Regions from separate parts of the Streptomyces sp. NPDC020731 genome, predicted to be linked through region 4. Evidence: riboswitches for the same ligand, from Rfam matches in the RefSeq annotation. Region 4 holds a riboswitch; each other region holds the start of a gene.
The links. A riboswitch is a leader RNA that binds a small molecule or an ion and turns the genes downstream of it on or off. The one in region 4 is predicted to bind cyclic di-AMP.
Positions count from the first base shown of each region.

Region 1: linked by a shared signal. The riboswitch ahead of ACH4VX_RS06000 (peptidoglycan DD-metalloendopeptidase family protein) and the one ahead of ACH4VX_RS16985 (M23 family metallopeptidase) in region 4 are both predicted to bind cyclic di-AMP.
Region 2: linked by a shared signal. The riboswitch ahead of ACH4VX_RS26150 (M23 family metallopeptidase) and the one ahead of ACH4VX_RS16985 (M23 family metallopeptidase) in region 4 are both predicted to bind cyclic di-AMP.
Region 3: linked by a shared signal. The riboswitch ahead of ACH4VX_RS15815 (transglycosylase family protein) and the one ahead of ACH4VX_RS16985 (M23 family metallopeptidase) in region 4 are both predicted to bind cyclic di-AMP.

Region 1 covers NZ_JBIRTN010000003.1:195,621-197,811, reverse strand. Annotated here, with positions in the region: gene ACH4VX_RS06005 (alpha-galactosidase) at 1-747, shown strand, start outside; cyclic di-AMP (ydaO/yuaA leader) riboswitch at 1,064-1,222, shown strand; gene ACH4VX_RS06000 (peptidoglycan DD-metalloendopeptidase family protein) at 1,227-2,156, shown strand.
Region 2 covers NZ_JBIRTN010000018.1:64,168-66,358, reverse strand. Annotated here, with positions in the region: gene ACH4VX_RS26155 (M16 family metallopeptidase) at 1-1,003, shown strand, start outside; cyclic di-AMP (ydaO/yuaA leader) riboswitch at 1,203-1,368, shown strand; gene ACH4VX_RS26150 (M23 family metallopeptidase) at 1,381-2,154, shown strand.
Region 3 covers NZ_JBIRTN010000009.1:92,914-95,104, reverse strand. Annotated here, with positions in the region: gene ACH4VX_RS15820 (transglycosylase family protein) at 1-794, shown strand, start outside; cyclic di-AMP (ydaO/yuaA leader) riboswitch at 1,000-1,168, shown strand; gene ACH4VX_RS15815 (transglycosylase family protein) at 1,173-1,889, shown strand; gene eno (phosphopyruvate hydratase) at 2,123-2,191, shown strand, end outside.
Region 4 covers NZ_JBIRTN010000010.1:15,288-17,478, forward strand. Annotated here, with positions in the region: gene ACH4VX_RS16980 (PrsW family intramembrane metalloprotease) at 1-56, shown strand, start outside; gene ACH4VX_RS16985 (M23 family metallopeptidase) at 154-1,173, opposite strand; cyclic di-AMP (ydaO/yuaA leader) riboswitch at 1,186-1,343, opposite strand; tRNA gene ACH4VX_RS16990 (tRNA-Met) at 1,632-1,705, opposite strand; gene ACH4VX_RS16995 (dihydrofolate reductase family protein) at 1,769-2,191, opposite strand, start outside.

The DNA.
Region 1 (2,191 bases), on a different contig from region 4:
AAGTGGGACTTCAACCGCTCCTTCACCGACGCCGGCTGGCCGGACGACCCGTATCCGCAGCGGCTGTGGACGGACCATGTGCGCGGGCTGTACGCACTCCTCGACCGGCTGCGGGCGGCCCATCCGGGTGTGGCCTTCGAGTCCTGCTCGGGCGGCGGTGGCCGGATCGACCTGGGTGTCCTCTCCCGTACCGACCAGGTGTGGACCTCGGACAACACCGACCCGCTCGACCGGCTCGCCGTCCAGCACGGCTTCAGCCAGATCCACCCGGCCCGGGTGATGGCCGCCTGGGTCACCGACAGCCCGAACGCCATGCTCAACGGACGGGTCAGTTCGCTGCGCTTCCGGTTCGTCAGCGCCATGGCCGGGGTGCTCGGCGTCGGCGGCGACCTCGCGCGGTGGACCGGGGAGGAGCTCGCCGAGGCGCGGGAGTGGGTCGCGCTCTACAAGGAGATCCGGCCCGTCGTCCAGCGCGGCGACCTGTACCGGCTGCGCCCTCCGGAGGGCGGACTGAGCGCGGTGCAGTACGTCCTCGGCGACGAGGCCGTCGTCCTCGCCTGTCTCCAGGCGCAGCACTACGGAGAGCCCGTCCCGGCCCTCCGGCTGCGTGGCCTCGACCCGGAGGCATCGTACGAATGCCGCGAAACCGGACAAGTGCACCGGGGTGCCGTGCTGCTGCACCACGGGCTGCGCACCGGTCTGCGGGGAGATCTGGACGCCGCGGTGGTGCGGTTGCGACGCCTGTGATCCGGTGATTCGGGCGTTCTGTCCGATTGGACGGCTTCGCCATAACGTGCCCCGAAAGAAAGGGAGATGGTAAGGGGGTGCGTGAGCATCGTCATATTCGTGACGATGTGTTGTTGCCATGTTCACGTAATTCTGGGGAACGGCAAGGGAATTCGCGGGGAAAGGGAATCCCGGTTGACGCTCGGTGACGTCATTTCCGCCTTTGGATCACGGAAAAACCCGTTCGCGGTGAACCTCGCGCTTGTCCCTTCACGTCCGGGTCGCTTACGTTCGCCACCGATCCGGACGGACGCCTAATCCTGCCGCCGCCCGGAGCCCGCACACACTGACCCGTCCACGGCAGGAACGGGGGACCCACAGGTACGACTGCCTGTTCCGGTTCCCGGAACGGCTCGGGGTTAAGCCGCGCGACAGCGCGGCCGGGCATCTCCAGTCCGAACCCGACAGCTCACCTCGTAGGCGCCGGAGAGGAATTCGACATGCCCGCGAAGGGTAAGCACCGCCGTACCAAGGCCCAGCGTTTCACCCGTTCCATCGCCGTCGCCGGAACCGGTGGCGCCGCACTCGCCCTGCCGCTTCTCGGCGCCACCGGCGCGCACGCCGCCACGCCGGGGGTCACCCCCGAAAAGGCCGTCCAGTCCCTTTCCGTCGCCGGTCAGAAGACCGCCGAAAAGGGCGACGAGGCCCGCACGTACACCGTGAAGGCCGGCGACTACCTCGCGAAGATCGCCGAGGCGGAGCACGTCGACGGCGGCTGGAAGCAGCTCTACACGGACAACCGTGAGGCCATCGGTGGCGACCCGTCGCTCATCCACCCCGGTCTGAAGCTCTCCGTCGACGGCGAGGCCGCCACGAGCGCGCCGCAGAAGCCGTCCTCCGCCGAGGCCCCGCAGGCCCCGGCGCAGAAGACCGAGCAGCCCGCCGAGCAGCCGGCGGAGCAGCCCTCCGTGGACGCCTCCGCCCAGAGCACGAGCACCGACCAGGCCGCGAGCGCCTCCGGTTACAGCTCCCCGGTGCCCGGTGCCGGTGGTCTCGGCACCGCCTACAAGGTGGCCGGCAGCATGTGGTCCAGCGGCTACCACACCGGTGTCGACTTCAGCGTCCCGACCGGCACCTCCCTGAAGGCCGTCGGCGCCGGCACGGTCGTCTCCGCCGGCTGGGGCGGCGCGTACGGCAACCAGGTCGTCATCAAGCTCGACGACGGCTACTACGCCCAGTACGCCCACCTGTCCTCGCTGTCCGTCTCGGCCGGCCAGACCGTCACCGCCGGCCAGCAGGTCGGCCTCTCCGGCGCGACCGGCAACGTGACCGGCCCGCACCTGCACTTCGAGATCCGCACCACCCCGGACTACGGCTCGGACGTGGACCCGATCTCCTACCTCCGCTCCAAGGGCGTCTCCATAGGCTGACCCCCGCGGCGACCTTCCTGACACGCGCGCCGGAG
Region 2 (2,191 bases), on a different contig from region 4:
CCTCAGGGCGCCCGCGTTCGCCGACAGCGAGGTCGAACGGCTGGTCCGCAACCGCCTCGACGAGATCCCGCACGAGCTGGCCAACCCCTCCCGCCGCGCCGCCAAGGAGCTCTCCAAGGAGCTGTTCCCGGCGAGTGCGCGCATGTCGCGTCCGCGCCAGGGCACCGAGGAGACGGTCACCGGCATCGACTCCGCGGCCGTACGCGCCTTCTACGAGAAGCACGTCCGCCCCGCCACGGCCACCGCCGTGGTCGTCGGCGACCTCACCGGCATCGACCTGGACGCGCTGCTCGGCGACACACTGGGCGCCTGGACCGGTTCCCCGGCACAGCCGCGGCCCGTTCCGCCGGTGGTCGCGGACGACACCGGCCGGGTCGTGATCGTGGACCGTCCCGGCGCCGTCCAGACGCAGCTGCTGATCGGCCGTATCGGCCCCGACCGGCACGACCGCGTGTGGCCCGCGCAGGTGCTCGGCACGTACTGCCTGGGCGGCACCCTCACGTCCCGCCTGGACCGTGTGCTGCGCGAGGAGAAGGGCTACACCTACGGCGTACGGTCGTTCGGGCAGGTTCTCAGGTCCGCCCCGGACGGGACCGGCGCGGCGATGCTGGCGATCAGCGGCTCCGTCGACACCCCGAACACCGGCCCCGCCCTCGAGGACCTGTGGACGGTGCTGCGCACGCTCGCAGCGGAGGGCCTCACCGACGACGAACGCGACGTCGCCGTGCAGAACCTCGTGGGTGTGGCGCCGCTCAAGTACGAGACCGCCGCGGCCGTCGCGGGCACCCTGGCCGACCAGGTCGAGCAGCACCTGCCCGACCACTACCAGGCCGACCTGTACCGGCAGTTGGCCGCGACCGGCACCGTGGAGGCCACCGCGGCCGTCGTGAACGCCTTCCCGGTGGACCGTCTGGTGACCGTGCTCGTCGGTGACGCGGCGCAGATCAAGGCGCCCGTCGAGGCCCTCGGGATCGGTGAAGTCACCGTCGTGACGGCCGAGTAGCGGGCCGCGAAGGCCGCGCGCGTGGGGCCCTGGTGACACGGAGGTCACCAGGGCCCTCTTGTGCCCGAATCGGGGCGGAAGTTGCCTGTCTGCCCTGTGGGATGCGCTACAAAAACCGGGATTCGTTTGAGGACGGGGGGACGGCCCGCTTAGCGTCATCCGGGCTGTTCGTCGGGCAGTGCGCCGCATCCGCGGCACCGGACAGTCATCGCCGAGTCCCCGTACGGCGCGAGCCAGGGGAGCCGGGGACCCACCTGTAGTCCCTGGGGTGAATCGGACGCCCGCGCGTGTCGCGAGGGGGCCCGTAGGAGACCTTCCTGCTCCGAACCCGTCAGCTAACCCGGTAGGCGAGAGGGAAGGAAAGGACCAGCCTGTACATGGCGTTCACCCGCGCCCCGGGCAAGCACCGTCGTCCCAGCCGTATGCAGCGCGGCACCGCCCGCGCGGCGGGCGTCGCGGCGCTCACCACCACCGGCGTCGTCGGCTCCCTCGCGGCTCCCGCACTCGCCGCCGAACCCGCTGCCGCACAGACCGGCCTCACGCCCGTCGTCACCCTGGGCGACGCGGTCGCCGACCGGATCGACGCCCAGGCGGCCGCCCAGCACGAGGCCGCCCTGGAGGCGGCCGAGGCCGCCGCGCGGAAGGCCGCCGAGGAGGCCGCGCGCGAGAAGGCCGCCGAGGCGGCGGAGAAGGCCCGCGCGGAGAAGGAGCGCGCCGCGCGGGAGGCCGAGCGCGAGCGCCTCAACACCTTCGTCTCCCCGATCCCCGGCTCGTACGTCTCGACCGGTTACAAGACCGGCGGCGCCGTCTGGTCTTCCGGCAGTCACACCGGCGTCGACTTCCACGCCGCGACCGGCACCCCCGTCCAGTCGGTCGGCATCGGCACCGTCGTCGAGGCCGGCTGGGGCGGCTCGTACGGCAACCAGGTCGTCATCAAGATGAACGACGGCACGTACACCCAGTACGGTCACCTGTCGTCCATCGGCGTCTCGGTGGGCCAGCAGGTCGCCGCCGGGCAGCGGATCGGCCTCTCCGGCGCCACCGGCAACGTCACGGGCGCGCATCTGCACTTCGAGGCCCGCACGACCGCCGAGTACGGCTCCGACCTCGATCCCGTCGCCTACCTCCGCGGACACGGCGTGAACCTCTGACCCGCCCGCTTCCCGGTGCCCCGGCTCCCCGAGCCGG
Region 3 (2,191 bases), on a different contig from region 4:
GCGGCCTGCAGTTGACCCAGGACGACTGGGAGAACTACGGCGGTCTGGACTACGCGACCAGCGCCGACCAGGCCAGCCGCGGCCAGCAGATAGCCGTGGCCGAGAGGATCCTCGCCCAGCAGGGGGTCGGCGCGTGGCGCACCTGCGGACTGACGGCGGGCCTCAGCCAGGGCTCGACGTCGGCCGACATCGACACGGGCGTGGCGGAGGACTCGACCTCGGACGCATCGGACTCTTCGGACTCGTCCGGATCATCGGAATCCGGGAATCCGTCTGTCTCGTCCTCTCCGTCGTCCGGCGCCAAGGGATCGGACGACGGAGAGGACGAGGCCGGTGAATCGGCCAAGCCCGGCAAGTCGAGCGACTCGGACGCGGATTCGGACAACGGCTCCGACGGCGGATCCGGCACCTCCCCCTCCGCCTCGGCCACTCCCAAGAGTGACGAGTCGGACAAGTCCGGGCAGGCCACCGGCTCTTCCGAGCTCACCGACGCCGAGGGCACCGGCCCCGGCCGCCATCGCGGCACCGGTGCCGAGGAGGGTGAGGCGGAGGACCGTACGTCGGAATCGTCCGGCCGGCACGCCTCGCGCGGCACCGACGCCTCGCGCGATGCCGCCGACGGCTCGTACACCGTGCGCACCGGGGACAGCCTCTCGTCCATCGCCGACTCCCTTGAGCTCGACGGCGGATGGCGGTCGCTCTATACCGAGAACGAGCAGGTCGTCGGCGTCGACCCGGACCTCATCCTGCCGGGTCAGGAGCTTGAGGTCGGGGTCGAACCGGGCGAAAAGTGACGCCCGAAAGGGCGTGTGTCCGGCGGTGGTTGACGTCATGATTCGCGGTGAATGTCCGGTTTAAAGGGCGTGAGAGATAGGTCTCAGAAGCCCTGATCGTCTTTGAATTTCCGCGGATCGCGTGTCTACGGTCGTGACCGCTCGCCACCGCGGGCCCCGGCTGCCGCCACGCCGAATCCTGCCAGTGGCAGCACGGGAACAGTCGTCGCGTCATGCGCCGTAGGCAGGAGCGGGGGACCCAAGGTAAGTGTCCTTTCCGGTGGTTGACACCGGATCGGGCTTGGGGTGAAGCCGCGTCCCGTGAGGGACGTGGCCGGGCAACTCAACCGGCCCGAACCCGACAGCTCACCTCGTAGGCGTCGGTGAGGGGATCCAACCATGCTGTTTTCCGGCAAGGGCAAGCACCGTCGTCCGTCCAAGGCCACCCGCGCGATCGCCGTCGCCGGTGTCGCCTCCGCCGCCGTCGCCGCCCCGCTGATGGCGGCCGGCACCGCCTCCGCCGCCACCGCCTCCGAGTGGGACGCCGTCGCCCAGTGCGAGTCCGGCGGCAACTGGTCCATCAACACCGGCAACGGCTACTACGGCGGTCTGCAGTTCTCCGCCTCCACCTGGGCCGCGTACGGCGGCACGCAGTACGCCTCCAGCGCCGACCAGGCCGGCAAGGCGCAGCAAATCGAGATCGCCGAGAAGGTCCTCGCGGGCCAGGGCAAGGGCGCCTGGCCGGTCTGCGGCACGGGCCTGTCCAACGCCGCCTACACCGGCTCCTCCTCGAACGAGTCCTCGAACGGCTCTTCGGCGGGCTCCTCGCAGAGCACCGGTTCCACCGAGACCCGTGAGACCGAGCAGAAGGCCTCCCGCTCCGCCGAGCGCCCGGCCGCCGAGCAGAAGACCGAGAAGAAGACCGTCACCACCCCGACCGGCGAGAAGGTCGAGAAGGGCGACGGCGAGTACAAGGTCGTCAAGGGCGACACCCTCAGCTCCATCGCCGCCGAGCGCGACGTCGAGGGCGGCTGGGCCGAGCTGTTCGAGCTGAACGACGACATCGTCGACGACGCCGACCTCATCTACCCGGGCCAGCAGCTGCACCTCAAGTAAGCGGCTGCCCCCTGCTCCCCGCCCCGGTGCGTCTTCCCCCGTACGCACCGGGGCGGGGTTTTTCACGGCCGGGTTTCCGGAAACCGCTTTGTTCCGTTCGGAAACAATTTACTCTCGGTTCTGTCCACGGGGCGGGCGACCGGCTGGCCGATCGCCCGGAGCCGGTTAGGCTCGGTCTCGCAAGACCCTCCGGGGTCCTGCTCACCCGCGTCACATCCATGAAGGAGATGCTCGTGCCGTCCATCGACGTCGTCGTAGCCCGGGAAATCCTGGACTCCCGAGGCAACCCCACGGTCGAGGTC
Region 4 (2,191 bases):
ATCCGCCGTACGTGCACCCGTACGGCGCGTACGACCCGAACACCCACCGGTCCTGACGGGTCCGCACCGCCCCGGAGAACACCTGCCCGGCAGCCCTGACGTCGGGGGGCGTCGTCGGGACTGCCGGGTTCAGGGCGTGGGGAGCCGGGTCGCTCAGACGCTGAGGCCCTTGCCCTGCAGCCAGGCCAGCGGGTCGATGCCCGAGGTGGAGCCGCCGGGGTGGACCTCCATGTGGAGGTGGGCGCCGGTGACGTTGCCGGTGGCGCCGACGCGGCCGATCACATCGCCGGTGTTGACCTTCTGGCCGACGCTGACGCTGATGGAGGACTGGTGGGCGTACCAGATCTCGGTGCCGTCGTCGAGGGTCAGCACGGTCTTGTAGCCGTAGGAGCCGTCATAGCCGGCGGAGGTGATCGTGCCGGTGTGGACGGCCTTGAGCAGCGTGCCCGTGGGGGCGGCGAAGTCGAGGCCCGTGTGATAGCCGGAGGACCAGTAGGCGCCCGCCTGGCCGAAGGTCGAGGAGAGGGTGTACGAGGAGGTCGGCAGCGCGTACTGCTTGGCCAGCTCGGCGAGGCGCTCGGCCTCGGCCTTCTTCCTGGCCTCCTCCTCCGCCTTCTCCTTGGCGGCCTCCGCCTTGGCCTTGGCCTCCTTCTCCGCCTTCGCGACGGCCTCGGCGGCCTGCTTCTCGGCGGCGGCGACGGCCTCGGCCTCGGCCTTGCTCTCGGCCTGGTCCTGCTGCTGCTCGACCTGCGCCATGATCCGGGCGCGCAGCGCCTCACCGGCGCCGGCGGCGCCCTGCTCGGTGTCGGCGGTGGTCATGCCGATGTCGCTGAGGGGGGTGGCCGAACCCTTGGGCGTTTCCTCGTCGGAGATGAGGGAACCCACATTGGGGAGGTCGGGCATGGAGATCGAGACCGGCGGCTTGCCGGTCTGGGCGCTGGCCATGCCGCCGGCGCCGACGGCCGCTATGACGCCGACGCCCAGAACGGTGGAGCTGCGGGCGAGTCCTCCGCCGCGCTGCTTGGAGACGCGATGCCGGCCGCGGACGGGGCGAAGGGACTCCGCGGTGGGGTTCCACTCCTCGAAGGGGCCCTCGTCGGCGCGGCTGCCGCCGTAGGCGACGGTGTCGCTCGGCTTGAACGGGGCCTCGGGGGCAGGCGGGTTGGACGCCACGTGGGCGCGCTCCTTTCCTTCCGTCTTCGCCTACCGGGTTAGCTGACGGGTTCGGAGCGGGAAGGTCTCCTACGCGCGTGTACGAGCCGTGTCTCCACGGCGGTATCCACGCGATTCACCCCATGGTGGTGGTTCCCCGGTTCCCTTGCGGGATTCGGCGCGTGCGCACGGAGCCGACTTCTGTGACGGCTGGGACGACCGCGCTGCGTTATCGAACGTTAATAGACGCGAGGGCCGGATTCCAAGCCGTTCCTCTTGATCGTTAACGATTTCCGCATGGACTTAAGTGCCATGGGCGGCCAAAACCGGGCGAGTTGACCGCGCCCCGGGCGGCAGGTGATTTCTGACGGTGCGTCATTCGTTATGCGCTGCGAGGTGGATCGATCACGTTGGGTGAGAACGGGGAGCGGAAAACACCGAGGGCCGGAATCCTTTGGATTCCGGCCCTCGGCCTTCAGTAGCGGGGACAGGATTTGAACCTGCGACCTCTGGGTTATGAGCCCAGCGAGCTACCGAGCTGCTCCACCCCGCGTCGTTGAAACCAGTGTACGCCATCCGCGGGACATGGCGCACACCCATTACCGGCGGCCCCGGTTCAGCGGCCGAGCAGATGGCCGTTCGGCGCTTTGGCGCGGTTCTCGTGCTCGGGCAGGACGAGGACGGTGGCGCCCCCGGCCGCCAGTACCGCGCTGCCGTCGGCGCCCGCCACGAAGGTGTCCGGCTCGCGCCAGGCCGTGACCACCCGCCGTACCCCCGCGTCCAGGATCAGCCGGGCACAGGGCGCAGGGCGGGACGCGCGGCGGGCACAGGGCTCCAGGCTGGAGTACACGGTGGCACCGGCGAGCCGGGGGTCCGTGGGGTCGGCCTTGGCGAGTGCGGCCTCCTCCGCGTGCACCACCGGGTCGGCGCCCTCCCGGGAGTGGCCGCGCGCCAGCTCCGTACCGTCGGCGGCCACCACGACCGCGCCCACGCTGAACGCCGTCCTGGAGGGCGGGCACTCGGCGGCCAGCTCGCAGGC